Linked DNA regions of Psychroserpens ponticola. The protein of the gene in region 2 interacts with the protein of the main gene of each other region in a pairwise test. Links are inferred from orthologs where the notes say so. Each region holds a gene or a part of one and is shown on either strand. Other genes may lie near its edges. The genes, in order: MUN68_RS02035 and MUN68_RS00240.

What was found.
Region 1: the proteins of MUN68_RS00240 (region 2) and MUN68_RS02035 interact in binary tests that used the Escherichia coli proteins (3 or more experiments, as listed by UniProt). The link is inferred for Psychroserpens ponticola from one-to-one orthologs.

The regions. Positions count from the first base shown.
Region 1 is NZ_CP116221.1:475,677-491,154, forward strand. The notes cover bases 7,903-10,866. They hold MUN68_RS02035 (ABC-F family ATP-binding cassette domain-containing protein), read left to right. Parts: upstream 7,903-8,412; coding sequence 8,413-10,320; downstream 10,321-10,866. Other genes in these bases: MUN68_RS02025 (NAD(P)/FAD-dependent oxidoreductase), read left to right, coding at 7,903-7,930; MUN68_RS02030 (DUF983 domain-containing protein), read right to left, coding at 7,948-8,331; MUN68_RS02040 (efflux RND transporter periplasmic adaptor subunit), read left to right, coding at 10,410-10,866. Outside these bases: topA (type I DNA topoisomerase), read left to right, coding at 1-787; MUN68_RS02000 (formimidoylglutamase), read left to right, coding at 793-1,959; porK (type IX secretion system lipoprotein PorK/GldK), read left to right, coding at 2,154-3,518; porL (type IX secretion system motor protein PorL/GldL), read left to right, coding at 3,588-4,220; porM (type IX secretion system motor protein PorM/GldM), read left to right, coding at 4,278-5,840; porN (type IX secretion system ring subunit PorN/GldN), read left to right, coding at 5,880-6,779; more of MUN68_RS02025, read left to right, coding at 6,878-7,902; more of MUN68_RS02040, read left to right, coding at 10,867-11,543; MUN68_RS02045 (efflux RND transporter permease subunit), read left to right, coding at 11,546-14,743; MUN68_RS02050 (TolC family protein), read left to right, coding at 14,733-15,478. UniProt on the Escherichia coli protein: Genetic data indicate it may be involved in ribosome assembly or function.
Region 2 is NZ_CP116221.1:44,471-60,286, forward strand. The notes cover bases 5,102-8,403. They hold MUN68_RS00240 (2-oxoglutarate dehydrogenase E1 component), read right to left. Parts: upstream 8,059-8,403; coding sequence 5,302-8,058; downstream 5,102-5,301. Other genes in these bases: odhB (2-oxoglutarate dehydrogenase complex dihydrolipoyllysine-residue succinyltransferase), read right to left, coding at 5,102-5,230; MUN68_RS00245 (alpha-ketoglutarate decarboxylase), read left to right, coding at 8,174-8,403. Outside these bases: MUN68_RS00225 (hypothetical protein), read left to right, coding at 310-798; MUN68_RS00230 (T9SS type A sorting domain-containing protein), read left to right, coding at 836-3,943; more of odhB, read right to left, coding at 4,016-5,101; more of MUN68_RS00245, read left to right, coding at 8,404-8,701; MUN68_RS00250 (hypothetical protein), read right to left, coding at 8,698-9,048; MUN68_RS00255 (polyprenyl synthetase family protein), read right to left, coding at 9,048-10,022; MUN68_RS00260 (TetR/AcrR family transcriptional regulator), read left to right, coding at 10,147-10,752; MUN68_RS00265 (TolC family protein), read left to right, coding at 10,756-12,090; MUN68_RS00270 (efflux RND transporter periplasmic adaptor subunit), read left to right, coding at 12,109-13,299; MUN68_RS00275 (efflux RND transporter permease subunit), read left to right, coding at 13,289-15,816. UniProt on the Escherichia coli protein: E1 component of the 2-oxoglutarate dehydrogenase (OGDH) complex which catalyzes the decarboxylation of 2-oxoglutarate, the first step in the conversion of 2-oxoglutarate to succinyl-CoA and CO(2).

The DNA.
Region 1 (15,478 bases), 430 kb from region 2 along the record:
TGCAGATCGCGAATCTGGTGAACGTGTTCTTGGAAAAGATCCTAAAACAGGTAAGCAAGTTAGTGTGCGTTTAGGTAAATTCGGGCCAATGGTTCAAATAGGTACAGTTGATGATGAAGAGAAACCTCAATTTGCAAGCTTATCTCCAGATCAACAATTAACTACGATTACTTATGAAGAAGCAATGGAGCTATTTAAGTTGCCAAAGCAATTAGGAACTTATGAAGATGAACCTGTTGAGGTTAATAATGGTCGTTTTGGTCCTTATGTGAAATTTGGAAAGCAATTCGTTTCACTTCCAAAAGGTACAAATCCAATGGATGTAGAGATGGATATGGCTATTGAATTGATTAAAGAAAAGCAAAAAGCTGATGCTCCTATATATATGTATCAAGATTTACCTGTTCAAAAAGGAAAAGGACGTTTTGGGCCATTTATAAAATGGAACAGTATGTTTATCAATGTCAACAAAAAATACGATTGGGATAATTTATCTGATACTGATATTGTAACTTTGATTGAAGAAAAAATTCAGAAAGAAATTGATAAAGTCATTCACAATTGGGAAGAAGAAGGGATTCGAGTTGAAAAGGCACGATGGGGAAGACATAATATTATTAAAGGAAAAATAAAAGTAGAGCTTCCAAAAACAGTTGATGTTTCAGAAATGACTTTAGAGCAAGCTAAAGCTGAAATAGAAAAGAAGGCTCCTAAGAAAAAAGCGCCTAAGAAAAAAACTGCAACAAAAAAGAAGACTACTAAAAAGAAAACAGCTACTAAAAAGTAATATAAATGAATTTTAATTTTTTGTCTCCTGTAACAGATTCAGTATTAGCTCATAATGAACTTTTATCTGAGCAAGCGCTAGGTAAAAAAATTAAAATACATTCTACCCAAAACGGAATCCCGAATCTAGAAGGAGTTCGGTTAGTAATCATTGGTGTAAAAGAAAACCGTAACGATGTTAATTATATGGGAGAAGAGCTAAACTTTGATACCATTCGTACATCGTTATATTCTCTATTTCCTGGAAACTGGCATACAAATATTGCCGATTTAGGTGATATTCCTGCAGGATCAACGATTGAAGATACTTACTATGCTGTACGTACAATTATTTCTGTTTTAATTGAAAAAAAGATCATTCCAATAATAATAGGCGGAAGTCAAGATTTAACTTATGCTAATTATCGTGCATATGATACTATGGCTCCTATGGTTAATATTGTGAATGTAGATAGTAATTTTGATTTAGGAGATGCCTCTGTCGAAATGAAGAACAATAGTTTCTTTGGTAAAATCATTTTAGAACAACCTTATAATTTATTCAATTACTCAGTTGTAGGTTATCAAACCTATTTCAATTCTCAGGAAGAGATAGATTTAATGGATAAACTCTATTTTGAAGCTTACAGATTAGGAGAAGTAACTCATAATATTAATGTGGTAGAACCTGTAATGCGTGATGCTCATATTGTAACAATGGATTTGAAATCTGTTCGTGCTGCAGAAGTAGGAGCAAAACAAAAGTATTCACCGAATGGTTTTAATGGAAAAGAGATTTGTGCTATTTCACGTTATGCTGGTATTAGTAATAAGGTGTCCTCTTTTGGTATTTATGAATTCAAATCTACTACAGAACTAGATGCGACTCCAATGCTAATATCTCAAATGATATGGTATTTCATCGAAGGTGTTAACTGTAGAATAAATGATGATGGTTTTGAGGATGAAAATAACTATCAAAAATACAATGTACTTATTGAAGATGAAGAGCTTATATTCTATAAAAGTATAAAAACTGGACGATGGTGGATAGAAATACCTTTTTTGCCAAATGTTAATAATAAATTAAAAAAGCATACGTTATTACCTTGCACGCACGAAGATTATCTAGAAGCGAGTCAAGGTAAAATACCAGAAAGATGGTATAAAGCGTATAAAAAGAACAGTTTTTAGTATATTTAGCTTTTAAAATTTCAACGCTTTTTTAATCGATGAAATGTTAATTTTGTAGGATGAAATGCAAAAAAACTGTAAAAAAAATTGTTTTTTACAAAATATATAAATATGTTTACTGCCTTAAAAAAAATAAACACATTTTTAAGACATATAATTACAACTAAATAATTTAACCTCGAGTTTCTATGAATATTAAGAAGTTTGTTTTATTGACTGCTGTTTTAGCTTTATTAGTCAGTTGTGGCTCTGGTGACAGAGGAGAACTGATAGGAGTTAAAGGAAAGAAATGGCATCCTGAAAAACCTTATGGTATGGCACTTGTTCCTGGTGGAGCATTTATTATGGGAAAATCAGATGATGACCTTGCTGGTGTTCAAGATGCACCAACACGAACTGTTACAGTTAGAGCGTTCTATATGGACGAAACTGAAATTACTAACAGCGAATATCGTGAATTTGTATATTGGGTTAGAGATTCAATATTAAAGACTAAACTAGCAATTTTAGCTGATGAAATTGGCGAAACTCCAGGTACTGGAGGAATTGGAGAGTTTGCATTTAATGATGCCGATCCAGAAAACATGTCTGTGTACGAGAAATACATGTATGATAACTATAGTGGATTAGGACCAACTGGTTATGAAGGCCGTAAACTTAATCGCGATGCTGAATTGATTTTCGATACCAACGACTATCCAGATGAGTATTATGCTGAAGTTATGGATACGATGTATATACCTATTGAGGAATCATATAATGGGCAACGTACTTGGGATGTGAAGAAATTTAAGTTCCAGTATAAATATATGGATATCCAAAAAGCTGCCAAAGATCGTAACTTATCACGTAAAGATGTTATAATTACTGAAGAAGTTGAAGTGTATCCAGACACAACTGCTTGGATTCGAGATTTTTCATATTCTTATAATGAGCCAATGCATAATGATTATTTCTGGCATGACGCTTATGGTGATTATCCTGTAGTAGGAGTGTCTTGGAAACAAGCTACAGCTTTCTGTCAATGGAGAACATTAAAGAAAAATACATATCAAAAAAGTAAAGGGAAGCCATTTGTAAATACGTTTAGATTACCTTCAGAAGCAGAGTGGGAATACGCTGCGAGAGGTGGTCTTCAAGGAGCGACTTATCCTTGGGGTGGACCTTATGCTAAAAATGATAGAGGTTGCTTTATGGCGAACTTTAAACCATTAAGAGGTGATTATGCAGCAGATCAAGCACTTTATACTGTTGAAGCTGATGCGTATGAGCCAAATGACTTCGACCTTTATAATATGGCAGGAAATGTTTCAGAATGGGTTCAAGGATCTTATGATCCTGCTTCATACGAGTATTCTGCATCATTTAATCCAAATGTAAATGATCCAGATAACGAACGTAAAGTTGTTCGTGGAGGATCTTGGAAAGATGTTGCATACTTCTTACAAGTAAGTTCTAGAGATTACGAATATGCAGATTCTGCAAGAAGCTACATTGGATTTAGAACAGTTCAGGATTATATGGGAACTGAAGTAACATTAAATGCAGCAACTAACTAATAATTAACTAAACTAAATATATTAATCTACCTTAAGTAATTAACTTAGGCTTAAAACTAAAAACAAATTATGGCACAAAAGAAATTATCAACAATGAATATGGTCTACGGACTTGGAGCAGCAATTGTAATTGTAGGAGCTTTATTCAAAATACAACACTGGCCTTATGGATCTTTAATCTTAACTATAGGTATGATTGTTGAAGCATTAGTATTTACTTTATCTGCTTTCGAAAAGCAAGGTGGTGAATTAGATTGGTCTTTAGTGTATCCAGAATTAGCTGGTGGTCAATCATTAGGTGGTAAAAAGAAAAAAGAAGAGCCTAAAGATGCTGAAGGATTACTGTCTAAAAAATTAGATAACCTTTTAAAAGAAGCTAAAATTGATGGTGAATTAATGGCAAGCTTAGGGTCAAGTATCAAAAATTTCGAAGGCGCTGCAAAAGGAATCAGTCCAACTGTTGATTCTATGAATGCTCAAAAGAAATATAGCGAAGAAATGTCTTTAGCTGCTGCTCAAATGGAATCATTAAATAGCCTTTATAAAGTACAAATGGAAAGCGCTAATCGTCAAGCTACTATTAATGAAGAAGCTGTTGAAAACGCAACTAAATTAAAAGAACAAATGCAATCATTAGCATCTAACTTGTCATCTTTAAATGGTGTTTATGGTGGAATGCTTACTGCAATGAATAAAAGCTAATTAGTTTTTAAACTAGAATTAATAATAACTATTAACAAACTAAAAAACTAATTTAAAATGGCAGGAGGAAAATTATCTGCAAGGCAGAAAATGATTAACTTAATGTACTTAGTATTTATTGCTATGATGGCGATGAATATGTCTAAAGAAGTACTATCCGCTTTCGGATTAATGGAAGCAAAATTTGCTGATGCTAACGAAGCGACTTCAAATAGAAATGAAGCATTATTGACAGATTTAAAAGAAAAGGGTGTTGAAAAACCAGAAGAGTTTAAAATACCGGCTGCACGTGCTGAACAAGTACAAATAGCATCTGATAAATTTTATAATTATCTTGAATCTTTAAAAGTAGATTTACTTAGGAAAGGAGAGTATAAAATCGATCCTGAAACTGGTAAGTTGCCTTTTGAAGCAATGGATAAAACTGATATTCTTGATGAAGCATGGTTTACAGGAGATCGCCTAACTAAAAAAGGTGATGAAGTAATGGCTGAACTTAATGGGTATAAAGACGCTATTAAAACAGTTTTAGCAACTGATGAAGCTTACAGAGGTTCTAGTGAATCTTTTGAAAAGACTTTTAGTACAGCTCAAGAGGTGAACAAAGATGGAAAGAAAATTGATTTTTTAAATTATAATTTCCAAGGTTTTCCTGCTATTGCATCTTATACGAAGTTAACAGCAATGCAAAATGATGTTAAAGTTGCAGAAGCAAGTATGTATAATTTGTTTTTAGGAAAAACGTTAACAGAAGCAACTACCTTAAATAACTATAAAGCAATCGTATTAGCTGATAAATCTGCATTTTTTGCTGGTGAGAAGTTTCAAGGACGTGTTGTAATAGGTAAATATGCTAATGTACCACCAACTAAATTAGTTGTCGAAGGTCAAGAAGTTGATCTATCAAAAGCTATTGATTCTTCAGGTGCTGCTCGATTAGATTTTAATGTTGGAGCTGTAGGTGAACACACAATTAATGGTGAATTTACATTTATCGAAAACGGTAAAGAGTTACCTATTAAAATTGAATCTAATTATGTTGTTGTACCAAGACCAAATTCTGCTACAATTTCTGCAGATAAGATGAACGTTGTGTATCGTGGTGTTGTAAATCCAATGACAATTTCTTTTGCTGGTGTTCCAGATAATAAAGTATCTGCTTCAGGTGCTGGATTGAAAAAAGGATCTGGTACAGGTAAATACTCAATGGTTCCTAGTTCTGGTAGAGAAGTGACAATTAATGTTACTGCAACATTAGATGATGGTTCTAAAGTAAGTGATAAAGCTGTATTTAGAATTAAAGATATTCCTAAACCTACCGGAAAAATTAACGGTCAGAGTGAAGGTAAATTACCTAGAAATAACGTAGAGATTGGTAAAGTTGAATCTGTATTAGAAGATTTCGATTTTGATTTACCATTAACTGTAACAAGCTTTAAAATTAAAGTACCTGGTCAACCATCTGTAACATGTTCTGGAAACAGATTAAATGGAACAGCAAAAGGGGCTTTACGTAAAGCCAAAAGAGGTGCAGCAGTTCAAATTTTTGATATCAAGTCTAGAAGTACTGGGCCAGTTATCAAGCCTGCAACACCAGTTGTTATAGAGTTATCTAACTAATCAACGTTATAGAATAACCCAAATTTAAAATTAAAAGAGATGAATTATAAATTCGTATTATCAATTTTTGTTACTGTAGGAATCACCTCTAGTGTATTTTCTCAGGCAAATATTTTAAATGCTAAAACACCTCAAGAAGTTGGTGTTAAAACTGAAGCTCAGTTAGCACTAGATAATGACAAACCATTAGAATACGGTTATCTTGATGATAGAGATATATTGTTCTCTAAAATGACTTGGGAAAAAGTGGTTTTAGATGAACGTGTAAACTTTCCTATGTACTTTCCAACAGATACAAATAATATTGGTAAAGACAGACGTTCTTTATATCATACATTGATAAAAGCTGTTAAAGATGGAGAGATTGAAAATGTTTATAATGATTCTTATTTTACTGAAAAAAGATCGGTTAAGGAACTTAAAGACATCACCACTAAAGTAGATACTTTAGATATTGGTTACGACCAATTAAACGCTGATGGTTATGTAGATCCTGAATATATCACAACAAGAAATATTGAAGCTTTTGATATTAGCGCTTATTTAATTAAAGGGCTTTGGTATTTTGATAAGCGTCATGGAGAATTAAAGTATAGAATTTTAGGTATTGCGCCAGCAGCACCAGATATTAACTTTATTGATTCTAATGACGAAACGAATAGAGTTCCAAATGCATTGTTTTGGGTGTTTTTCCCTGAAGCTAGAGAAGTTTTACACAATTCTAAAGCTTTTAATAACAAGAATAGTGCAATGCCAATATCTTTTGATCATTTGTTAAATTCTAGACGCTTTAACGCTTACATGTACAAAGAAGAAAATGTATATGGAGATCGTGAAGTAAAAGAATATGTTGCAGATAATGCTTTAATGCAAATGTTAGAATCTGATCGTATTAAAAATAAGATTCGTAATTTCGAGCAAGACATGTGGTCCTATTAAGTATCACATAGTATATATAAAAACGCTCACTATTTTAGTGAGCGTTTTTTATTTTAAGAATATGTATTACAATACTCTTTTATATTACTTTTGTTATAATGAAGCAGGTAGATTATATAATAGTTGGTAATGGATTAGCAGGTATTGCTTTTTGTGAGCAACTTAGAAAACATAATAAAGACTTTGTTGTATTTGACAACCAATCTCAACAATCTTCAATGGTTGCAGCAGGTTTATACAATCCTGTAATTCTAAAACGGTTTACAAAAGTTTGGAACGCTAAACTTCAACTAGAATTAGCAATTCCAAAGTATAAGGAGCTTGAAGAGTTACTTCACCTTAAACTTGATTATACAATGCCTGTATACAGAAAGTTTACCTCAGTTGAAGAACAAAACGATTGGTTTACAGCTTCAGATCAACCTGTTTTATCAGATTTCTTGTCTACAGCACTAATCAAAAATGTAAACCCATCTATACATGCTGAATTTGGTTTTGGTGAAGTCTTGCATTCTGGTAGAATTAAGACATCACAATTAATTCCATCCTATCGAAATTATCTTGATAATGAAAACAAGTTGTTTCAAGAAGAGTTTTATTATAATCAATTAGAGATTAAAGCATATGGAGTGCAGTATAAAAATATTGTTTCAAAATATATTGTATTTGCTGAAGGCTTCGGATTATATAAAAACCCGTTTTTTAAGACACTTCCATTAAATGGAACAAAAGGCGAAATGCTTACAATTAAATCTCCTGATTTGAAGATGAATTTTATTTTAAAATCTTCAGTTTTTATAGTACCTCTTGGAGATGATTTATATTGGATTGGTGCAACTTATGAAAGAGAAGATAAATCACATTCAATAACAACTAAAGCTAAAGATGAATTAATTGAAAAGTTAAAAAAAATTATTAATTGTGATTTTGAAATCATTCACCAAGTCGCAGGTATTAGACCAACTACAAAAGATCGTAGGCCTTTAGTTGGTGTTCATCCAGAGCATAAAAATCTGTTTGTACTTAATGGTCTTGGAACAAGAGGTGTCATGATATCTCCATTTGTAGCAGAACAGTTATTCAATCATATTGAACATGAAATTGAATTAGATAAAGAAATAAACATAAAAAGATTCAAAGTAGGTCGTTAATACTTAAATGATAATAATTATTTTTTCACCAAATTTTTGTCATAACTCATAAATAGATTAATCCATATATTTCTTGAAAGTCGCATTATAATAGGTCCAAATGCTATAGTCGTTACAATAATTGCAATGAAAGCTGTAAAAAGCGTAGAATTAAAAAATAAGTAGCTAATAATAAAAGCTGCAACAGCAAATGCAATTCCAACGCCATAACTTACATACATTGAACCATAAAAAAATGAAGGTTCAATACGATAACGTGTATTACATTTGGAACACTTTTCATTAATTTTTAAAACATCACTTAATACATAAGGGTTCTTAGTTTCGTACATAGATTCCTGATGACATTTAGGACAAACTCCAGTGAAAATACTGTATACTTTCGTGCCTTTTAACATGATTTAAATTTGTTTACTTTTGCGTTTTGTATTTCAATACAAATTTACGTTTTATTAATAATTTAATTGTAACAAAAGTAACAAATGCTCAATATCCATAATCTTTCTATTTCATTTCAAGGCGAATTTCTCTTTGAGGATATTACATTTAAACTCAGTCCTGGAGATCGCATTGGTTTAATCGGAAAAAATGGCGCTGGAAAATCGACAATGCTCAAAATTTTGTCAAAAGAATTAGAACCAGATTCAGGTCAAATTGCAGCTGATAAAAATTTAAGCATCGGTTTTTTAAAACAGGATATAGATTTTGTTTTGGGAAGAACAGTTCTAGAAGAATCTTATGAAGCTTTCAAAGAGATAAAAGAACTTGAAGCTAAAATGGAAGACGTTAATACGCAATTAGTAGAACGAACAGATTATGAAAGCGAAAGTTATAATCAATTAATGATTGATCTTAATGAAGTTCAACATTCATATGAAATTATAGGCGGTTATAATTATCAAGGAGAAACTGAAAAAATACTGCAAGGACTCGGATTTAAACGTGAAGATTTCAATAAGCTCACAGATACGTTTTCAGGAGGTTGGAGAATGCGTATTGAATTAGCAAAATTACTGTTACAAAATAATGATGTGTTGCTGCTAGATGAGCCAACAAATCACTTAGATATCGAGTCTATTATTTGGTTAGAGAGTTTTTTGAAAAACTATTCTGGAGCTGTAGTAATTGTATCTCACGATAAAATGTTTTTAGATAATGTCACTAATCGTACGATTGAGATTTCATTAGGTAGAATTTACGACTATCCGAAACCTTACTCTAAGTTTTTGGTGCTTCGCCATGAAATTAAAACACAGCAGTTGGCATCACAGAAAAATCAACAAAAACAAATTGAACAAACTGAAAAACTCATTGAAAAATTTAGAGCGAAAGCGAGTAAAGCGACAATGGCTCAATCACTTATTAAGAAGTTAGATAAAATTGATCGTATTGAAGTTGATGAAGATGATAATAGTGTAATGACCTTAAATTTTCCAGTATCCGTTATTCCTGGTAAAGTTGTTGTCGAAGCAGAGCACATATCTAAACGTTATGATGATAATCAGGTATTAACTGATGTTAATTTAATGATTGAGCGAAATAGTAAAACAGCTTTTGTTGGACAAAATGGTCAAGGTAAATCAACATTAGCAAAGATTATTGTTGGTGAGATTAAATATGATGGACACCTAAAACTAGGTCATAATGTTCAAATAGGATATTTTGCTCAAAATCAAGCTGAATATTTAGATGGTAGTAAAACCGTTTTAGACACAATGATTGATGCCGCAAATGAAACGAATCGAAGTAAAGTACGTGATATTTTAGGCTCTTTTTTGTTTAGAGGCGAAGAAGCCGAGAAATATGTTAGAGTGCTTTCTGGTGGTGAAAGAAATCGATTGGCTTTAGCTAAACTTATGCTACAACCCATTAATGTTTTGATCATGGATGAACCAACAAATCACCTTGATATCAAATCTAAAAATGTATTAAAAGAAGCATTAAAAAAGTATGAAGGAACTTTAGTTTTGGTTTCTCATGATAGGGATTTTCTTCAAGGACTTACTAATAAAGTGTATGAATTTAAAGATCAAAAAATTAAAGAATACTTAGGTGATATCGACTTTTATCTTGAACAACGTAATGTTGAAAATTTACGTGAAGTTGAAAAACGTACCATTGTAAAAGAAACCCCAAAAACAACGAATAAGCAATCTTATGAAGATCAAAAGAAACTTAAATCTCTTAACAATAAACTCAGTAATATTGAATCTAAAATAAATCAGTTAGAAAAGGATATTAAAACTGATGATGTTGAGCTGGCAACAAACTACGATGCCACAGTATCAGATGAAACTTTTTTTGACCGTTACCAAGCAAAGAAAACAAAGCTTCAACAATTAATGTCTGATTGGGAAACCATAACTTTAGAATTAGATGAATTGAGTTAAAAGAGTTCAGTTCATTTTTTATGGAATAATTAACAATTACAGACTAAACTAACTGATACTTTTGTGGTCATATTAAAATAACCAGACCAATGCGAAATATTATACTTTCAATTTTAGGAATCTTACTTATTGTTGGTTCTTATTTTTTTGCCAAACATCTTATTAATACTAAAACAAAACCGAAACCAGTTCCAGCTAAGGTTGTAAAAACGGTTTTTATAGATACGGTTTTAAATAAAACGATTCCAATTGTAATTCCAGCTAATGGGAGTTTAATCGCAAAACGCAGAGTAGAATTATACTCAGAAGTGCAAGGTGTTTTTAAATCTGGAAGCCCATTATTTAAACCAGGCCAGGAATATCGTAAAGGTGAAGCGCTTATTCGTATTGATGCTTCAGAATATTATGCAAGTGTGCAATCTTCAAAAAGTAATCTCTATAATTCAATTGCGGCTATTATGCCAGATTTAAAGTTAGATTTTCCTGAGGTTTTTCAAAAATGGCAATCCTATCTTAATGGATTTGATTTAAGTAATACGACACCTAAACTTCCTGAAATGACTTCTGAAAAAGAAAATTATTTCATTACTGGACGCGGAATTGTTTCTAGTTATTATTCGGTTAAAAATTTAGAACAACGATTAGCAAAGTACAATATTAGAGCACCTTTTTCAGGAATACTTACACAAGCTTTAGCTACTGAAGGCTCTTTAATTCGTAGCGGACAAAAATTAGGTGAGTTTATTGATCCTTCAATTTATGAAATGGAAGTGGCTTTGAGTAAAACTTACGCTAGCCTTTTAAAAGTTGGAGAAACTGTAGTGCTAAATAATTTAGAGAATACAGAAAGCTATACGGGAATTGTGTCACGTGTTAATGGAAGTATTGATGCAACAACGCAAACCATTACTGCTTTTATTGAAGTAAAAAATGATAACCTTAAAGAAGGTATGTATCTAGAGGCTAATTTAAATGCTAAAGAAGAGTCTGAAGCCATTGAAATAGATAGAAATCTTTTATTAGAAAGTCAACAAATTTATGTGGTTAAAGATAGTTTGTTAGATGTTATAGATGTAAAACCTGTATATTTTTCAGAAACAAAAGTGGTTTTGAAAAATATACCAAATGGAACAATTATACTTAAAAAAGCGGTTCCAGGCGCTTACGCAGGAATGTTAGTAAAACCTTTTCAGGATAATCAGGATCGTAAAGACAAGCAATAAGCATGAGAAAACTCATTGAATATTTTATTAGATACCACGTAGCAGTTAATATTTTCATTTTTGCTTTTGTTGTTTTCGGTATAATAGGTGCTTTATCCTTAAAATCGTCTTTCTTTCCTTTAACAGATTCTAAAATTATAACGGTAAGTGTTACGTATCCTGGTGCTTCACCTCAGGAGATTGAAGAAGGTATTGTGCTTCAAATTGAAGATAATCTAAAAGGTTTAAAAGGGATAGATAGAGTTACGTCTGTGTCTAGAGAAAACAGTGGAAGTATTACTGTTGAAATAGAAAAAGATGAGAACATAGACTTCATGTTATTAGAAGTTAAAAATGCCGTAGATCGCGTGCCTTCTTTTCCATCAGGAATGGAACCTTTAATTGTTGCAAAGCAAGAAGCTGTAAGGGAAACGATTTCTTTTGCTTTAAGTGGTGAACATATTCCATTAGCAACTTTAAAACAAATTGGAAGACAGGTAGAAAATGATTTAAGAGCTATTGATGGTATTTCGCAAATAGCCATTTCTGGATATCCAGATGAAGAAATTGAAATCGCTGTAAACGAAACAAGTTTATTGGCTTATGACTTAACCTTTGCAGAGGTGTCACAAGCCGTTAGCAGGTCAAATATTTTAACAACTGGAGGTACAATTAAAACAGATGCTGAAGAATATCTTATTCGTGCAAACAATCGTTCCTATTATGGTGATGAGCTTTCAAATGTTGTAGTTAGTGCCTCTAATGATGGTAAAGTAGTACGATTAAAAGACGTCGCTATTATTCGAGATCGTTTTTCTGAGACACCAAATGCCACTTATTTTAACCAAAAGTTATCTATAAATATTTCCATAACAAGTACCAATACTGAAGATTTAATAACTTCTGCCGATAATGTAAAAAACTACATAGAAACCTACAATCAAAAACACAATAACGTTCAATTAGATGTGGTTAGAGATTTGTCTAAAACACTAAACCAACGAACCGATTTATTAACAGAAAATGCCATCATTGGGATGTTGTTAGTATTACTGTTTTTATCTATTTTCTTAAATACAAGATTAGCATTTTGGGTGGCTTTTGGATTGCCAATTTCATTTTTAGGCATGTTTATTTTTGCAGGACAGTTTGATGTAACCATAAATGTGTTATCTCTCTTCGGAATGATTATCGTCATCGGAATCTTAGTTGATGATGGAATTGTTATTGCCGAAAACATCTATCAACATTATGAAAAGGGAAAATCGCCAATTGAAGCAGCCGTAGATGGTATTATGGAAGTAATTCCTCCAGTGGTTTCTGCAATTATTACGACACTTTTAGCATTTTCATTATTCCTGTTTTTAGATAGTAGAATAGGTGAGTTTTTTAGTGAGGTTGCTGTAATTGTAATACTTACACTGACAGTTTCATTAGTAGAAGCGCTAATAATTCTTCCTGCTCATTTGGCACATTCTAAAGCACTAAGAAAGCAAGTTGTCGAAGAAAACCCTTCGAAAATGAAGCAATTCTTCTCTATAATGCGAGTCATAAATAAAGCGGGAGATAATTTTATGAACTTCTTAAGAGATAAATTATACACACCAGCAATCACTTTTATTTTAAATTTTAAATTACTATCCTTAGGTGTTTTTGTGGCACTATTAATTCTAACCTTTGGTTCAATTGGAGGCGGAATTATAGGTGTGACTATGTTTCCATCTATCGCAAGTGACCGTGTTTCTATAGAATTAGATATGCCTAATGGGACGAATGAAAAAATAACCGATTCTATTATTTCAATGATAGAAGAAAAATCGTTTATAGTAAATCAAGAGTTAACCGAAAAATATTTAAAAGGAACCAATAAGCAACTTTTTGAAAATACAATTTTAACAATTAGCAGTAGTTCTAGCGCAAGTTTACAAATTAATTTACTGCCAGGAGAAGAACGACCAGATGCTATAAAATCTGATGTAGTTGCAAATAGATTACGTGAGTTGGTAGGTCCTGTAATTGGTACAGAACGATTGATTTTTGGTTCAGGTGGAAACTTTGGTGGTAGTCCAGTTTCAGTGTCTTTATTAGGCAATAATATCGCAGAACTTAAAGCTGCTAAAATAGAATTAAAGCAAGTATTAGCATCTAATCCTTTATTAAAGGATATAGAAGATAATGATCCTGCAGGAATTAAAGAAATTCGTATAGAACTTAAAGAAAGTGCTTATTTATTAGGTTTAAATTTAAGTACAGTGATGAGTCAAGTGCGCTCTGGTTTCTTCGGGACACAAGCGCAACGTTTTCAAAGAGGTCAAGATGAAATTCGCGTTTGGGTTCGTTATGATAGAAATAATAGAGCATCTATTAATGATCTTGATGAGATGAGAATTGTTACTCCAACGGAAGAGCGAGTAACACTTAAAGATATAGCTTTTTACACCATAGAAAGAGGTGATGTTGCAATTAATCATTTAGAAGGTCAAAGAGAAATACAGGTATCTGCAGACTTAAAAGACCCAAGTACTAGTACAACTGATATTATTGATGATTTAAAAAATATAACTATAGTAGATTTAAAATCTAAATATCCAACTATATCTGCATCTTTTGAAGGACAAAACAGAGAGAAAGATAAATTAATGAGTTCTTTAGGTAAAGCAGGAATCCCAATTTTATTACTAATTTATATTGTGATAGCTTTTACGTTTAGAAGTTACAGTCAGCCAATTTTATTAATTCTATTAGTGCCTTTTAGTTTAACTGCTGTAGCTTGGGGACATTGGCTTTTAGGGTTTTCGGTAAATATATTATCACTTTTAGGAATCATTGCTTTAATAGGTATTATGGTAAATGATGGCTTAGTGCTTATCGGTAAATTTAATTCTAATTTACGGGAAGGGTTAAAATTTGATGAAGCACTTTTAAATGCTGGAAAATCTCGTTTTAGAGCTATTTTCTTAACGTCTTTAACAACCATTGCAGGTTTAGCGCCTTTGCTTTTAGAAAAAAGTAGACAAGCCCAATTTTTAAAACCTATGGCGATTTCTATTTCCTTCGGAATTGCTTATGCAACTATATTAACTTTATTAGTATTGCCGTTATTTTTATCATTTAGTAATAGTATTAAGCAAAATGTAAAATGGTTGTGGACGAATAAAAGTGTTACAAAAGAAGAAGTAGAACGTGCTATAAAAGAACAAAATGAGGCAGATGAACACTAGAATTTATATGACATGTATTGTGTTTTTTATAGGATTAAATCTTAACGCACAACAAATGTTAGGTCCTAAAGAAGCTGTAGAATTAGCTTTAGACTATAACTACGGAATAAAAATAGCGAACAATAATACAGACGTTGCAGAGAATAACACTAGTATTTTAAATTCGGGATATTTGCCTACGCTTACAGGTAGTGCAGGAGCAACACATAGTTTAGATAATAATGAATCTGAATTTTCAGATAGTAGTATTCCTGATACTGTTTTGAAAGGTGCTGAAAGTTCTCGTTATAATGCTTCTGTAAATTTAAATTACACACTGTTTGATGGATTAGGTCGCTTATATAACTATAAACGCTTAAAAGAAGAACATCAACTTTCTGAATTAGAAGCAAGAGAAACTATTGAAACCACAGTACTTCAGATATTCTCAATTTATTATACTATAGCTCAATTTTCTGAAAACACGAATGCTCTAGAACAAACGATAACTGTTTCTAAGGATAGATTAGTACGTGCTCAATATCAGTTTGATTATGGTCAGAGCACAAAACTTGGTGTTTTAAATGCTCAAGTTGATATTAATAATGATAGTATTAGCTTGATAAATATTAAGCAACAATTAAAAAACACTAAGCGAGATTTAAACGTGGTTTTAGGTAATAAGCTTTCTAAAGAATTTAAGGTTGATACAAATATTGATTTTATGCTTCAGCTTAATAAAGCAGACTTGCTAGA
Region 2 (15,816 bases):
AAGCAAAAGACAATTTAAAATTGAAATAAAATGGATACAATGAAACACAAAACGAGTCTAACCAACAAATTATTTATAACCGGCTTAATTGTTAGTGCTGTTGTAATCATTGCCGTAAATATTCTTGTTAATTTTTTTTAGTTATTAGTTAGTAGTTATTTTTATTAGGAAAAAAAGCGCATTCCAAATCTTCGGAATGCGCTTTTTTAAAAACATTTTAATAATAATAATTTAACTTTTCAAACCACATACCATAGAATATTTACTGTATATTTATAATTGGATTAAAATAAATAAACTAAATCTAATATGATGAAAAACTTAACCTTTTTAGTATTACTAATTTTATTATCGAGTTGCAAAAATGATGACGATAGCAGCACACCAACTAATCCTGTAGATCAACTACCATCTGCTACACAGACAGGTGAAAATACGTTTGGTTGTTTGGTTAATGGTGAGCCTTTTGTGGTCACAAATTCAAATGACCAAGTGGCAATATATCAACAAGGTCAACTTCAGTTTGGAGGTGGAGGTATTTCAATGATTATAAATGAACCTTTTTCAACAAATGTTGAAGCCGATTTAGTTGGTAGGGCAAGGTATATTGTTGACCCAAATCCTCAGGTAGGTTGTCATTATGAATTTGAAGACAGTTATGAAGGTTTCGTTATTTTCACTAAAATTGACCAAATAAATTATATAGTTTCAGGAACTTTTGAATTTTCTACTGTCAATGATGATTGCGAAAACATCAACATAACAAATGGTCGTTTTGACTTACAATACATACCATAACAATTTTTTAACTATTAATCTTAAAAACCAATCACTTATGAAAAAACTACTCGTTTTTACACTATTTTGTATTGCCTTTTTTCAAGGGTATACACAGAACACCGATTATTATGACCGTATGGAGCACGTCTTTGGCAGCATCAATAAAACCAAAGTAACCACAGGTTTTCTTAAGGAATTTGGCATCCGTTTTAATGAAGTGGAAGCTTATAACGGAATCATTAGTACTAACAACCTTGTAGATAAAACACAATGGCAATCGCTCTATAGTTCGCTCTACACCATGCGTGTAGGTACGGTAGCCCAAAGTATAATAGTACCCAATGTAGTGTTTAACACTCTTGAAACCCAACAAGATAATGTCGCCGAAGATGTGCTCTTGGCAGCACTCTACTATAATTACCAACAGTACAAAACCAATGCCTATACCAATGGCGATGTTACCATTAGTAATGACCAAATTTTTGATGTCTCAGGTCGTAACCCTTATGATACCAAGACTGTTTTTGGTGTAGCACCACTTAAAAAACAATTACAAGGTGATACCTTTACTTTTAAACTGCCAAGTGGACTTATTTACACCAACACCAGTTTGTCCCTTAGCCAAGTACAGGTCAATTTTGATGATGGCAATGGTTACCAAACCATTTCCTTAAATACAGCCAAAAGTGTGACTTACACTTCTGGTGGTGAAAAGGATATTACCGTAAAATTTGTTTATACCAATGGGCCAACCTTATATAGTAAAAGTAAGATTTCGGTGGACTATATCGCCTCTGGTGGTGGCGCACAGGCACGTTACAATGGTATTGGTTTTCTTAATGAGAATGGTACTACGTGGTTTAACAATCCTGTACCTGGTGCTACTTATAATGGTAGTTCTGCCACAGGCTTGGTGACTATAGAACTGGCACCAGACCATACCGAGCTTACCAAACCCTTGATTGTTGTGGAGGGCTTTGATCCAGAAGATGATGTTAATTATTTTACCTTTATAAATACTGATAATGGTGGAGGTATTTTTGTTGACATAGACCCAACAGGTAATATAAACACCCTCAACCAAGCCATAGAAGACGAGGATTACGATTTGGTCTTTATAGATTTTGAGGACAGTACCACACATATACAACGTAATGCCTATATGGTAGAGGAGGTAATACGCCAAATTAACCAACTAAAAGTAGGTAATGAGCAAAATGTGGTCTTGGGTATGAGTATGGGAGGCCTTGTGGCACGTTATGCACTTAGACACATGGAGATAGATAATGACCCAACCACCAACCACGACACCAAACTTTATATTAGCCATGATGCTCCACACCAAGGAGCTAATATACCATTGGCTTATCAGGCTTTTGTAAGGCATTTAGTTGGTGAAGAAATTAGTCTACCTGTTCTTTTTTCTTTAATAGACATCAATATTGTTGATTTAGTAGATCTAGCACCTGAATTAGAAGAAGGTTTATCCTTATTGCAAACACCTGCGGCAAAGCAAATGCTTATTTATCAATTACAGGGTTTAGGCAATAACGTGTCGATAAATAATGCCACATTACAGAGCAGTTTTTTAACAGAATACAGTAGTATGGGTTATCCACAACAAAATGGTATCCGAAATATTGCTATTACCAACGGTTCGGAATGTGGTACACCTTTGGAGTTTTCAAACTATTCAACTTTAGTAGATATCAATGAACGTATTGATTTACCAGCGTTTCTGACAAATATAGTTCTAGCAGCAATTAATGGTTTTTCTTTAAACCCATTGAGATACCTTAGTTCTGTTTTTTCAACCGACACCGACATTAAAATACAATTCAATTTAAGAGCTCTGCCAAATCAACAGTCTAAAAGAATATATAAAGGGAAAATATTTATTGAGAAAACAATATTGTTTTTAATAGATGTTGAAGAACCCTTAATAGATGAAGAATCTGTTTACTCATCATCTTCTATGCTTCCTTTGGATAATGCTAATGGTGGTGTTTTTGACTTAGAAGGTTTTACAACATTACCTCCAGAGTTTGAGCAATTTGTAATTGAACGTAAATTCAATTTTATACCTGCTTACAGTAGTTTAGATGTTGGCAAAGGAAACGTAATAATTACAAAAGAAGATTTAGAAAAAAGCTACAATCCGTTTACCCCTCCTTTTGCTCCAAAAGACATCCCATTTGATAACTTTTTTGCTAATCCAACTATAAGTGAACAGCATATACAATATACACTTGATAACGGCAACTGGCTTATGACTGAGTTATCACACACTCCTGAAACAAGATCTTGTATATTCGTATGTAGTACAGCGGAAATTGCTGGACCTGATCGCTTTTGTTCTGGTAGTAGAACATATAATGCTCCTTTCGGTGGAGATACCTATCAATGGAGAATTGAAGGTAATGCAGCCTTTATTCAATCAGGAGTCACATCAAACAGCGTTACAATCGCAAAAAGCCAGCTCAATGAAGGTGGATGGGTTACTCTTGTAGTAGATATTACTAGCACTAAATGTGGTGATGCAACCATAACAAAACATATCTATATTGGTGTTCCAAGTTATGAATCTATCGAAGAAGTAAATACTTTAGAAACTGGGTTAACCGATCCTATTGCTCCAATAGGTTCTTGTGACGATTTTGGTTTTAAACTCAACATAGCACCTTCTAATCAAGAAGTATTAGAAGTAGAATGGGAAAAGGTAACAACAAATTATGAATGGAGTCATGAAGATGATGAATATGTTATTATTACTCCAGCGTGTAATGAACCTATTGAGTTTAGAGTTCGTTTTAGAAATAATTGTGGTTGGTCGTCTTGGCAAAATATAACTTATGATATTACTCAGTGTTCATCGAATTGCTCAGGAAAATCTGGTAATATAACTAGCGATGATTTTATAATTTATCCAGTACCTGCCGATACGTCTTTAACAGTAAAACTTAAAAATGAACCGGTTGGTTTATTACAAAATGGAGACACATTAAATATTAAACTTTATAATATCAGTAGTTGGCTTGTATATAACATCAATGCTGTAGCAACCCAAACAACTATAGACATTTCGAGTTTAGTTTCAGGAACTTATACTTTGGTTTTAACATATAATGGTCAAGCAGAAAGCCATCAAATTGTTATAAATTAATTATATCAAAAAAAAAGCGCATTCCAAATCTTCGGAATGCGCTTTTTTATTTAAAATATGTTGTGAAATGATTTACATTTCCAAAGCTTTCTTAATGTTGTTGTCCATTAATAATTCTGTTGGATTTTCTAAAGCTTCTTTTACAGCCACTAAGAAACCTACAGATTCTTTACCATCAATAATTCTGTGGTCATAAGATAAAGCCACAAACATAATTGGTCTAATTTCTACTTTGCCATCAATGGCAACTGGTCGTTCAACAATATTATGCATTCCTAAAATACCACTTTGTGGCGGATTAATAATTGGTGTCGATAACATACTTCCAAAAACACCACCATTAGAAATGGTAAATGTTCCTCCAGTCATTTCATCAACAGTTATTTGTCCGTCACGAGCACGAATAGCTAAGCGTTTAACTTCAGCTTCAACACCTCTAAAACTTAAGTTTTCAGCATTTCTAATTACTGGAACCATTAATCCTTTTGGACCAGAAACAGCAATAGAAACATCAACAAAATCATAGGTTAACATTTCTTTTCCGTCTATCATTGAGTTAACAGCTGGATACATTTTTAATGCACGAACTACTGCAAGTGTAAAGAAACTCATAAACCCAAGTCCTACACCATGCTTTGCTTTAAAGTCTTCTTTATATTGTTTACGTAATTCAAAAATAGGTGACATGTCAACTTCGTTAAACGTCGTTAACATTGCTGTTGTGTTTTTAGCTTCAACTAAACGTTCAGCGACTTTACGACGTAGCATAGACATTTTACTGCGAGATGAACCACGATTTCCTCCTGTTGGAGTTCCCATAGATGGTACTGCATTTACAGCATCATCTTTAGTAACACGACCATCTTTTCCTGTTCCTGAAATAGAAGATGCATCCATTCCTTTTTCGGCTAAAACCTTTTTGGCAGCTGGGCTCGCAGTTCCTGTAGCGTACGTTTTAGATTCTGCAGCAGGTTTTGGCGCTTCCGTCTTAGGTGTTTCTTCTTTTTTCTCTTCTTTTGCAGGAACAGTACCACTACTTTCGGGTTTTGTTGCACTTGTATCTATTAAACAGACAACAGCTCCAACTTCAACAGCATCACCTTCTTCAGCTTTAAGCGTAATAGTTCCACTGGCTTCTGCAGGTAATTCTAAAGTTGCTTTATCGCTGTCGACTTCAGCTATGGCTTGATCTTTTTCAACATAATCTCCATCAGAAACTAACCATTCTGCAATTTCTACTTCTGTGATTGATTCTCCTGGAGAAGGAACTTTCATTTCTAAAATCATCGTTCTGTAATTTTATTTTAAGCGTTTATTTTAAATATATTCTTTATTCCATTTAAAAGGAATGGCATTATCTAACGTTGGTTGTTTTTGGTTTTGTCAAATACGAAATCGATAACTTCTTGATGACGTATTTTAGAACGCACACTACTACCAGCTGCAGGAGCTCCATATGGTCGTCGTGTTGCTGCTCTAAATGTTTTTGCTTCGTCTAAATGCATGAGCATATGGCTGTATGCACCCATGTTTCTTGGTTCTTCTTGAGCCCAAACAATATCAGTTGCATTTTTATATTTTGCAATAATATCTTTAATTTGTTTTTCTGGTAATGGGAATAATTGTTCTATTCTTACCAATGCAACATCGTCTCTTTTAAGAGTTTCACGTTGTTCTAATAAATCATAATAGAATTTTCCAGTCACAAAGACTAAGGTTTTGGTTTTATTTGCTTTTACCACACTATCATCAATGAGCATTTGGAAACTTCCGTTAGCAAACTCATCAACAGTAGACACTACTAAAGGATGACGTAATAAACTTTTTGGTGTAAAGACAATTAAAGGCTTTCTAAATTCTGCTTTCATTTGCTTACGTAACAAATGATACATATTTGCAGGTGTTGTACAGTCCATAACAAACATATTGTCCTTTGCACATAGCTGTAAATAGCGTTCCATTCGACCTGAAGAATGCTCAGCACCTTGACCTTCATAACCATGAGGTAATAGCATTACCAATCCGTTTTGAAGCATCCATTTATCTTCTGCAGCAGAGATGTATTGATCTAGCATAATCTGTGCACCATTACTAAAGTCTCCAAATTGTGCTTCCCAAATCACTAACGTGATTGGACTAGCCATGGCATAACCATAATCGAAACCTACAACACCATATTCTGATAGTAATGAGTTGTAAATAAAGAATCTACCTTGCTTGTCGCTTATTTGATTCAGTAATAAAATTTCTTCTTCACTGTCTTCAACTTTTACTACAGCATGTCTATGAGAAAATGTTCCACGTTCTACGTCCTGTCCAGAAACACGTACATCATATCCTTCTTCTAGCAAAGTTCCGTAGGCTAAATGCTCAGCCATTGCCCAATCTAATTTATCTTCATCAAACATCGTTTGACGTGATTGTATGAGACGTTCTATTTTACGAATGAATTTTTTGTCTTTTGGTAAATTTGAAATCACTTTTGTGATTTTTGCAAGACCTTCTTTTGGATAAGTTGTATCAATGGGCTGCATCATTTTATCTTCAACAACTGTTTGATAGTTTACCCATTCATCTTCCATAAATGGTGTGATGACTGTTTTGTCTATTTTTCTAGAGTCTTCTAATTTAACTTCTAGTTTGTCTTTGTATGCTTTTTCTAATTTTGCAACATAACCATTATCAATTACTCCTTCAGCAATCAATTTTGCAGCGTAAATATCTCTTGGGTTTTGATGTTTTGAAATGGCTTTGTACAGTTTAGGTTGTGTGAAACGAGGTTCGTCACCTTCGTTATGACCATATTTTCTGTATCCTAATAAATCAATAAACACATCACGTTTAAACTTCATTCTAAAATGGAGTGCAAATGACATGGCATGAACAACAGCTTCTGGGTCATCAGCATTAACATGCATAACAGGTGATAAAGTGACTTTTCCAACATCTGTACAATAGGTACTTGAACGACCATCAAGATAGTTTGTTGTAAATCCAATTTGATTGTTTACTACAATGTGTATTGTTCCATTGGTCTTGTAGCCATCTAATTGTGCCATTTGAACCAATTCATAGACAAGGCCTTGCCCAGAAATCGCAGCATCGCCATGCACTATAATTGGTAATACTTGCGAAGGGTTTTCACTGTATTTATCGTCTTGTTTTGCTCTAACAATCCCTTCTACTACAGCACCAACAGTTTCTAAGTGAGAAGGATTTGGAGCAATATTTAAATTAATTTTCTTTCCGCCATCAGTCACACGATTACTCGTCCATCCTAAATGATATTTTACATCACCATCAAATACTTTTTGTTCATAATCTTTACCATCAAACTCACTAAAGATATCTTCAGCAGATTTGCCAAAAATATTTGTTAGTGTGCTTAAACGACCACGATGTGCCATACCCATGACAAATTCTTTTACACCATGGTTTGCAGCATCTTCAATAAGAGAATCAAGAGCAGGAATCAAAGATTCATTTCCTTCTAGAGAAAAACGTTTTTGACCAACGTATTTTGTATGTAAAAAGCTTTCAAACGAAACAGCTTCATTTAATTTTTTTAGAATATATTTTTTTTCTTCTGGAGAAAATTGTGGTTGATTATCGTTTACATTTAATTTATTTTGAATCCACTGAATTTCTTCAGGTTTTCTAATGTACATGTATTCAATACCAATAGATTCACAGTAGATTTTTTCTAAATGGTCAACAATATTTTGAAGTGTTGCTTTACCAAGACCTAAAATTTCTCCAGCAGAAAAAATGGTACTCATATCACTTTGTGAGAGTCCGAAATTTTCAATCTCAAGTGTTGGTGCATATTTCCTTCTTGCTCGAACAGGATTGGTTTTAGTAAATAAATGACCTCGATTTCTGTAGCCATCAATAAGCTTTACGATTTGAAATTCTTTTTGAACATGTTCGGGAATTTGAGTCGTAACACCTTCCGTAATTTCACCATCCATTCCATAGTTCTCGCTTCCAAAATCGTAGCCTTGAAAAAAGGCTCTCCAACTTGGTTCAACAGAATCAGGGTTTTTTAGGTATTGTTCGTATAAATCAGCAAAGTATGCTGTATGTGCTGCGTTTAAAAAGGAATATTTATCCATTATTTGATGTAAGTCGTTTTCGCTTCAACAATATTTAGTCAAAAATACAACTTTTAGTAAAAACAGGTGTGTTTTTGGTATATTTATAGATGTAATTTAACTCAAATTTTAAATAATGAAATTTTCATCGCTTTTTCATCGTAATACTTGCCTTATTGTTTGTTTAATCTGCTCGTTTTTAGCTTTTTCTCAAAATCAGGACGATACTAATGATTTTTGGAGGCATGTGCGCTTTGGAGGCGGTCTAGGATTAAGTTTTGGTGACGGCTTTTTTAGTGGTACAATTGCACCAAGTGGAATTTATGAATTTAACTCCCAATTTGCAGCAGGATTAGGTTTAAATGCAACCTATAACAAGCAGGATGATTTTTTTAAGTCTACTATTTTTGGAGCAAGTCTTATTGGTTTATTTAATCCAATAAGAGAGTTACAATTGTCTACAGAATTTGAGCAACTTAATGTTAATCGTAAATTTGATGATTCAAATTATGAAAATCAAAACTATTGGTATCCAGGTTTGTATATGGGAATAGGTTATAGAAGTGACAATGTTACTTTTGGTATAAGATATGATGTGCTTTATGATAAAGATAAGAGTATTTATGCTGATCCTTATATTCCTTTTGTTAGAGTGTATTTTTAAGAATATGCATTTCTGAACCATACTTTTTGCCACTCACGTTGTAAGATTAAAAAAGTAACGTCTTCAGATAATTTTAGAGTATCACTACCATCAAGTTGCTTTATTTTGTTTTCTGAAACATCAATGATGTATAGTAGGTTGAGGTATTCAGCAAATTTTTCTTGTATAAGTTTAAAAACAATCTCATGCATTAGGTATTTTAAACTTGAGGGTAATATGTTTTCGTCAAAATCAAGGTCAATATTTGATAATAAAAAATCTTTATTGATTTGTTGTATTAGTTTTTGATAGAGCTTTAAGCTTTCAGCTTCAGAAATTAAATTTTCAAAGGTTTGTGGTAGCTGCATTATACATTTCTAGTCATTAAATCGTTTCCAAATGCTATTAATGCATTTTTATTGTCTTCAGAAATTTTTATACTTTCTAAAACAGAAAATGCTTTTTTAGTATAATTTTCAATTTCTTTTTTAGTTGCTTCGGCCGAACCGCTAGCTATGAAGAATTGTTTTACCGTTTCTATTTTTTCACTTGGATCTGAAGGGTTTACACTGTATAAATGTTCTAGTTGTTTTCTGTCATTTTGACTTGAAAACGCTAAGCATTTCAAATATAAATACGTTTTTTTGTTTTCAATAATATCACCTCCAACTTGTTTACCAAAAGTTTCAGGATTTCCAAATGCATCTAAATAGTCATCTTGTAACTGAAAAGCAATTCCTAAATTTTTTCCAAAGTCATAAATCGAATTTTGACAATCTTCCGAAGCATTTGCAACAATAGCACCCATTTTCATTGCAGCTCCAACTAATACTGCAGTTTTATATTCTATCATTTTTAAATACTCAGAAATAGTGACATCATCACGAGTTTCAAAATCGACATCATATTGTTGTCCTTCACATACTTCAAGCGCAGTTTTACTAAATAATTTAGCTAAATTTTGAAATGTGTTTGGATCGTAGTTTTCAAATAATTGATATGCCATAATAAGCATGGCATCACCAGAAAGGATTCCTGTGTTAATATCCCATTTTTCGTGAACCGTTTCTTTTCCTCGACGTAAAGGCGCATCATCCATAATATCATCATGGACTAATGAAAAATTATGAAATACTTCAACACTTAAAGCAGCATTAAGTGCTTTTGTGTAATGACTACCAAATATTTCGGCAGTCATTAAGGTTAAAATAGGCCGTAAACGTTTTCCTCCAAGTTGAATAATATAATTAATCGGGTCGTAAAGCGTAGAAGGCTCTTTGGGTTTTGTAAACGTGTCGAGGTGTTTTAAAAATGCCTCATGATGGGATTGGATATTCTGCATTGTACAAAAATAATGTAATTGACTAAATCTGCAATCACAGTTTAACTATATGTTAAAAAAACACTAAAACTTTGGAAACTTTTTTTGTTTTTAAAGTTTCCTATTGTAGATTTGCACTCAAATTATGAGAGAACAAATTATACATAAGTCAGCTGAACTGTTTTTAAATCTAGGGTTTAAAAGCGTAACAATGGACGATATTGCTAGTGAAATGGGTATTTCTAAGAAAACCATTTATGTGCATTTTCCAAATAAAACAAAACTTGTAGAAGCTGTTGCCTTTAATCTATTTGATACCATTTGTAGTGGAATAGATTGTATATGTGATAATGCTCCAAATCCAATTGAAGAATTATACTCTATAAAAATGTTTGTAATGCAACACTTAAAAAATGAAAAGGCATCACCTCAATATCAATTAAAGAAATATTACCCGAAAATTCATCACGAGCTAAAATTCAAACAATTTGAAAAAATGCATCAGTCTGTTCAAGAAAGCTTAGAACATGGAGTAGATACAGGCGTTTTTAGGAGCACAATAGATGTAGATTTTATATCTAGAATGTATTTCACAGGAATGACAGGGATTAAGGATAATATGTTTTTTCCAACAGAACAATTTAAGATGGAATATCTTATGGAAAGTTATCTAGAGTACCATTTAAGAGCAATCGTTTCTGAAAAAGGAATGACCATATTAAATAATTTTATCAACAAGAACCAATCATAAATCATGAGACAATCACTCATATTAATTATAAGTTTAATCACAGTTTCTTTTGGGTTTTCACAAGAGGGTACAAATAGTTTTACGCTCCAACAAGCTATAGATTTTGCTTTAGAAAATAACAGACAAGTTAAAAACGCAACTCGAGATATTGATGCTGCAGAAAAACAAAAATGGGAAACGACTGCATCAGGTTTGCCACAACTGAATGCAGATGTTGGTTACAACAATTGGATAAAACAACAGGTTATTATTTTCGATATAGATAATGATGGCAACCTTGATGCAATTCCTAATGGAGCAAAACAATCTATTAATGCAACAGCAACGTTAAGTCAGAAATTGTTTGATGGCTCATATTTAGTAGGCTTGCAATCAGCAAAAGTCTTTCTAGAAATATCTAAAAATGCAAAAGTAAAAACAGATCTTGAAGTTAGAAAGGCAGTTATTGAAGCTTACGGAAATGTGCTTTTAGCCGAAGAAAGTATTTTAATATTAGAACGCAATATAGATGTGCTTGAAAAAAATCTATTCGAAACCAATAAAATTTTTGAAAATGGTCTAGAAGAAGAAGAAAGTGTCGAGCAGTTACAAATAACCTTATCTGGAGTTAAAAGTAGTTTAAACAACACTAATAGATTAAAGAAGTTAGCCTATCAAATGTTAAATATTACTCTAGGATTAGACATCAATTCTCAAACGATTCTAACAGATAATCTTGAACGTTTAACGTCTTTAAATATGGATTTAAATCTATTAGCAGTAGAAGATAATATTGAAAATACAATAGATTACAAAATTGCTGAAAATGATAAAACCTCTAAAGGATTGCTTTTAAAATTAGAAAAAAGCAAAGCACTTCCCACTTTAAATGCCTTTATTAATGGAGCTTATTCAGGTAATAGTAATAGCTTTACATTTACTCATAATGATCAAAAGTGGTTTGGGTCTTCGTTGTTTGGTATTAATTTAAATATCCCAATTTTTAGTTCAGGTATGAGAAATGCAGCTACGCAACGTGCAGCAATTAATCTTGAAAAATCTGAAGAAGATCTAAATGAAATTCAGCAACAATTAAAACTTCAAATAGCTTCAGCAAAAAGCAATTATCAATTTGCTATTGACGATTACGACAACAAGAAAGAAAATTTAGGACTAGCAGAGCGTATTGAGCAAAAAAATCAAACTAAATTTTTTGAAGGTATCGGTTCAAGTTTTGAGCTCAGACAAGCACAAACACAATTATATGTAGCACAACAAGAATTATTGCAAGCCATGCTAGATGTCATAAATAGCAAAGCTGAATTAGAAACTGCACTAAACACGATAACACTAAACTAATCAATCATAAATCAAATCATGAAAAATATATATTCACTATTTATTATCACCTTTCTTTTGGTTTCTTGCGGAGGCGAAAAGAAGAATTCTGTAGCGAACGTTTTAGAAAGTAATAGTTTAGAAACTATTCGTAAAAAACGGGGCGAATTAGTTAATGAGCAACAAGCAATTAACGAACAAATTAAATTGTTAGATGAAAAAATCAAAGCAATTGATACCACTAAACATGTACCATTAATTACAACGTTTACTGCCAAGACTGAAAAATTTGAACACGTTTTAGAACTTCAAGGAAACGTTACTACAAAAAACCTTTTAGTTATAACACCAGAATACAATGGAATTTTAACTCACGTTTACGTTAAAGAAGGACAAAAAGTAACCAAAGGACAAGTCCTTGCTAAAATTGATGATGGTGGATTGAGTCAACAAATAGCACAACTCCGTATTCAATCTGACTTGGCTAAAACAACTTACGAACGTCAAAAACGTCTTTGGGAACAAAATATTGGTAGTGAAATTCAATATTTACAAGCAAAATCAACCTACGAATCTCAGCAAGAAGCTGTAAATCAAATACAACAACAAGTTGCTAAAACAATTGTAAGAGCACCATTTAATGGAACAATAGATGATGTTATTACAGAGCAAGGAAGCGTCGTTGCAGCTGGACAATCACAATTAATGCGTATCGTAAATCTTGATAATATGTATATAGAAGTTGAAGTTCCTGAAGGCTATGTTTCTAATGTTGTTAAAGGTAAAAAAGTACTAGTTGACCTTCCTGTTTTAGGGAAAACTATAGAAACAAAAATTCGTCAGGCTAGTGATTTTATAAATCCTGCTAATAGAACATTTAAAGTAGAAATTGAAGTGCCCAATAAAGATAAAAATATCAAGCCGAATCTAACTGCTCGATTAAAGATTAACGATTACACAAGTGAAAATGCTGTTTTAATTCCACAAAGTGTGATTTCTGAAAATGCAGAAGGTGAACAATATGTATATATCGTAACTGATAAAAATTCAGAAAGTATTGGTACTGCCAAACGTTTGATCATTGAAACAGGAAGAACGCAAGGCGATGTGATTGAAGTTTTAAAAAATCTTGAAAAAGGCGTTGAAGTCATTAAAGAAGGAGCACGTAGTGTTAAAGACGGACAATCAGTTGAGGTAATTAACTATAAAGAAAACGAGAATGACAACTAAGAAAAAGAAAAATACCGAAAAAGAGTTTGGTATGTCGTCGTGGGCAATAAACAATAAAACCACGATGTATGTGCTTATCGCTGTCTTTTTCTATTTAGGTGTTTCCGCGTTTTTTAGCATGCCTAGAGAGAATTTTCCAGAAGTTAACGAAACTAAAATTTATGTTAGTACAATCTATCCTGGAAACACAGCCGAAGATATAGAAAAACTAATAATAGATCCCTTAGAAGATAAACTGAAAACAGTTAGTAATGTTGTTGAAACCACCTCTACTTCACAAGAGGATTATGGGATGTTGATTGTTGAGTTTGATGAGCATATTACCGTTGAAAGAGCTCTGCAAAAAGTAAAAGACGAGATTGATACGGAAACCTCAAGTGAGGATTGGCCATCATTTAATGGCGCTAAAGTAGAACCAGATGTTTTTGAATTAAGTCTTTCTGAAGAAATGCCAATTTTAAATATTAATATTTCTGGTGATTATCCAATTGAAAAATTAAAAGATTTTGCTGAATATCTTCAAGATGAAATTGAAGATTTACAGGAAATTAAAAAAGCAGATATTAGAGGTGCTCAGGAAAAAGAGGTAGAAGTCGCAGTAGATATTTACAAAATGATGGCAGCTAAAGTGACCTTTAGTGATATTCTTGGAGCTATTGGCAATGGAAATATTACCCAATCTGCTGGAAATTTAAAAGCAAGTGGACAACGACGTACGATAAGAATTATTGGTGAAATTGAAAAACCTTCAGAATTAGAAAACTTCGTAGTTAAAGCTGAAAAAGGCAATGCTATTTACTTAAAAGACGTAGCGACAGTTTCTTTTCAAGAAGAAGATAAAACAACGTTTGCTAGAAAATCTGGTAGTCCTGTGGTCATGCTCGATGTTAAAAAACGTGCAGGTAAAAATATGGTTGCTGCAGCTGAGCAAATTCAAGAGATTGTTAAAAATGCTACGATGAATGTGTTTCCGCAAGATTTAGAAGTCTCAATTACTAATGACCAATCCGAAAAAACGATAGGTCAAGTTGATGACTTGGTTAATAATATCATTTTTGGTGTTATCCTTGTTGTAACCGTTTTAATGTTCTTTTTAGGATTTAAAAATGCCTTATTTGTCGGATTTGCTATTCCAATGTCAATGTTTATGTCGCTGATGGTATTAAGTCTTATAGGTTATAGTTTAAACACTATGGTGCTTTTCGGATTAATTATGGGACTAGGAATGCTCGTAGATAACGGAATTGTCGTTGTTGAAAATGTCTATCGATTAATGGATGAAGAAGGCATGAGTCGCATTGAAGCTGCTAAAAAAGGGATTGGAGAAATTGCATTTCCAATTATTATTTCAACGTTAACAACTGTGGCAGCCTTTGTTCCATTAGGTCTTTGGCCAGGGATTATGGGAGAATTTATGAAGATTTTACCTATTACTTTGTCTATTGTTCTCGGGTCTTCATTATTTGTAGCTATATTCTTTAATTCGGTTTTAGTCTCTAGGTATATGACTATCGAAGATAAAGATATGCCGATAAGTCAAATTATTAAAATTACAGTGATTGTTGCTGTTATAGGGACACTTATTCTTTTATTTGGTGGTGCATATAGAGGTTTAGGAACCATTATGATATTTACAGCGATTATGCTTTGGGCATATCGTTTTTTCATTAGAAAATGGGCAAATAGTTTCCAAAATAAAGCGTTGGTGAAACTAGAAAGTTGGTACGAAGGTCAACTACGTTGGGCTTTATCTAAAAAACGACCTTATATTTTAAGTATTGGTACATTTTTATTACTAATTGCGGCTTTTATAGCCTTCGGAATTTCGCTAGGCACACAACGTACAAAAGTTGAATTTTTTCCAGATAATAAACCAAATCAAATTATTGTTTATATCGAATATCCTGAAGGTACTGCAATAGAAAAAACAAATGAGATTACTCGTCAAATTGAAAAACGAGTTTACGATGTAGTTTACGATGATAAATACATTATTGATGGTGAAAATTTTTTAGTTGAAAGTGCTGTTTCTCAAGTTGGTGAAGGTGCTGGGAATCCGCAAACTGATGCTGGTTCTTCTGCAGAAATGCCACATAAAGCTAAAATAACTGCGTCAATGCGAGAATACAAGTATCGTCGTGGAGAAGATAGTGAGCTTTTACGTCAAAAGGTTCAGAAAGCTTTGGTCGGGATTTATCCAGGGGTTTTAATTTCTGTAGAAAAAAATGTAGATGGTCCACCTGCTGGTTCTCCTATTAATATAGAAATTGAAGGCGATGATTATAACGAGCTTATTTCAACCGCAGAAAAAATGCGTGAATTTATCAATTCAAAAAATGTTGCTGGTATTGATGAACTTAAAATAGATGTCAATAAGGACAAACCAACAATGCAAGTTCAAATTGACAGAAAAAAAGCCGGTGAGTTAGGTGTAAGTGCCAAACAGATTGGAGATCAATTACGAAATTCAATTTTTGGTGCAAAAGCCGGAATTTATAAAGAAAGTGGTGACGATTT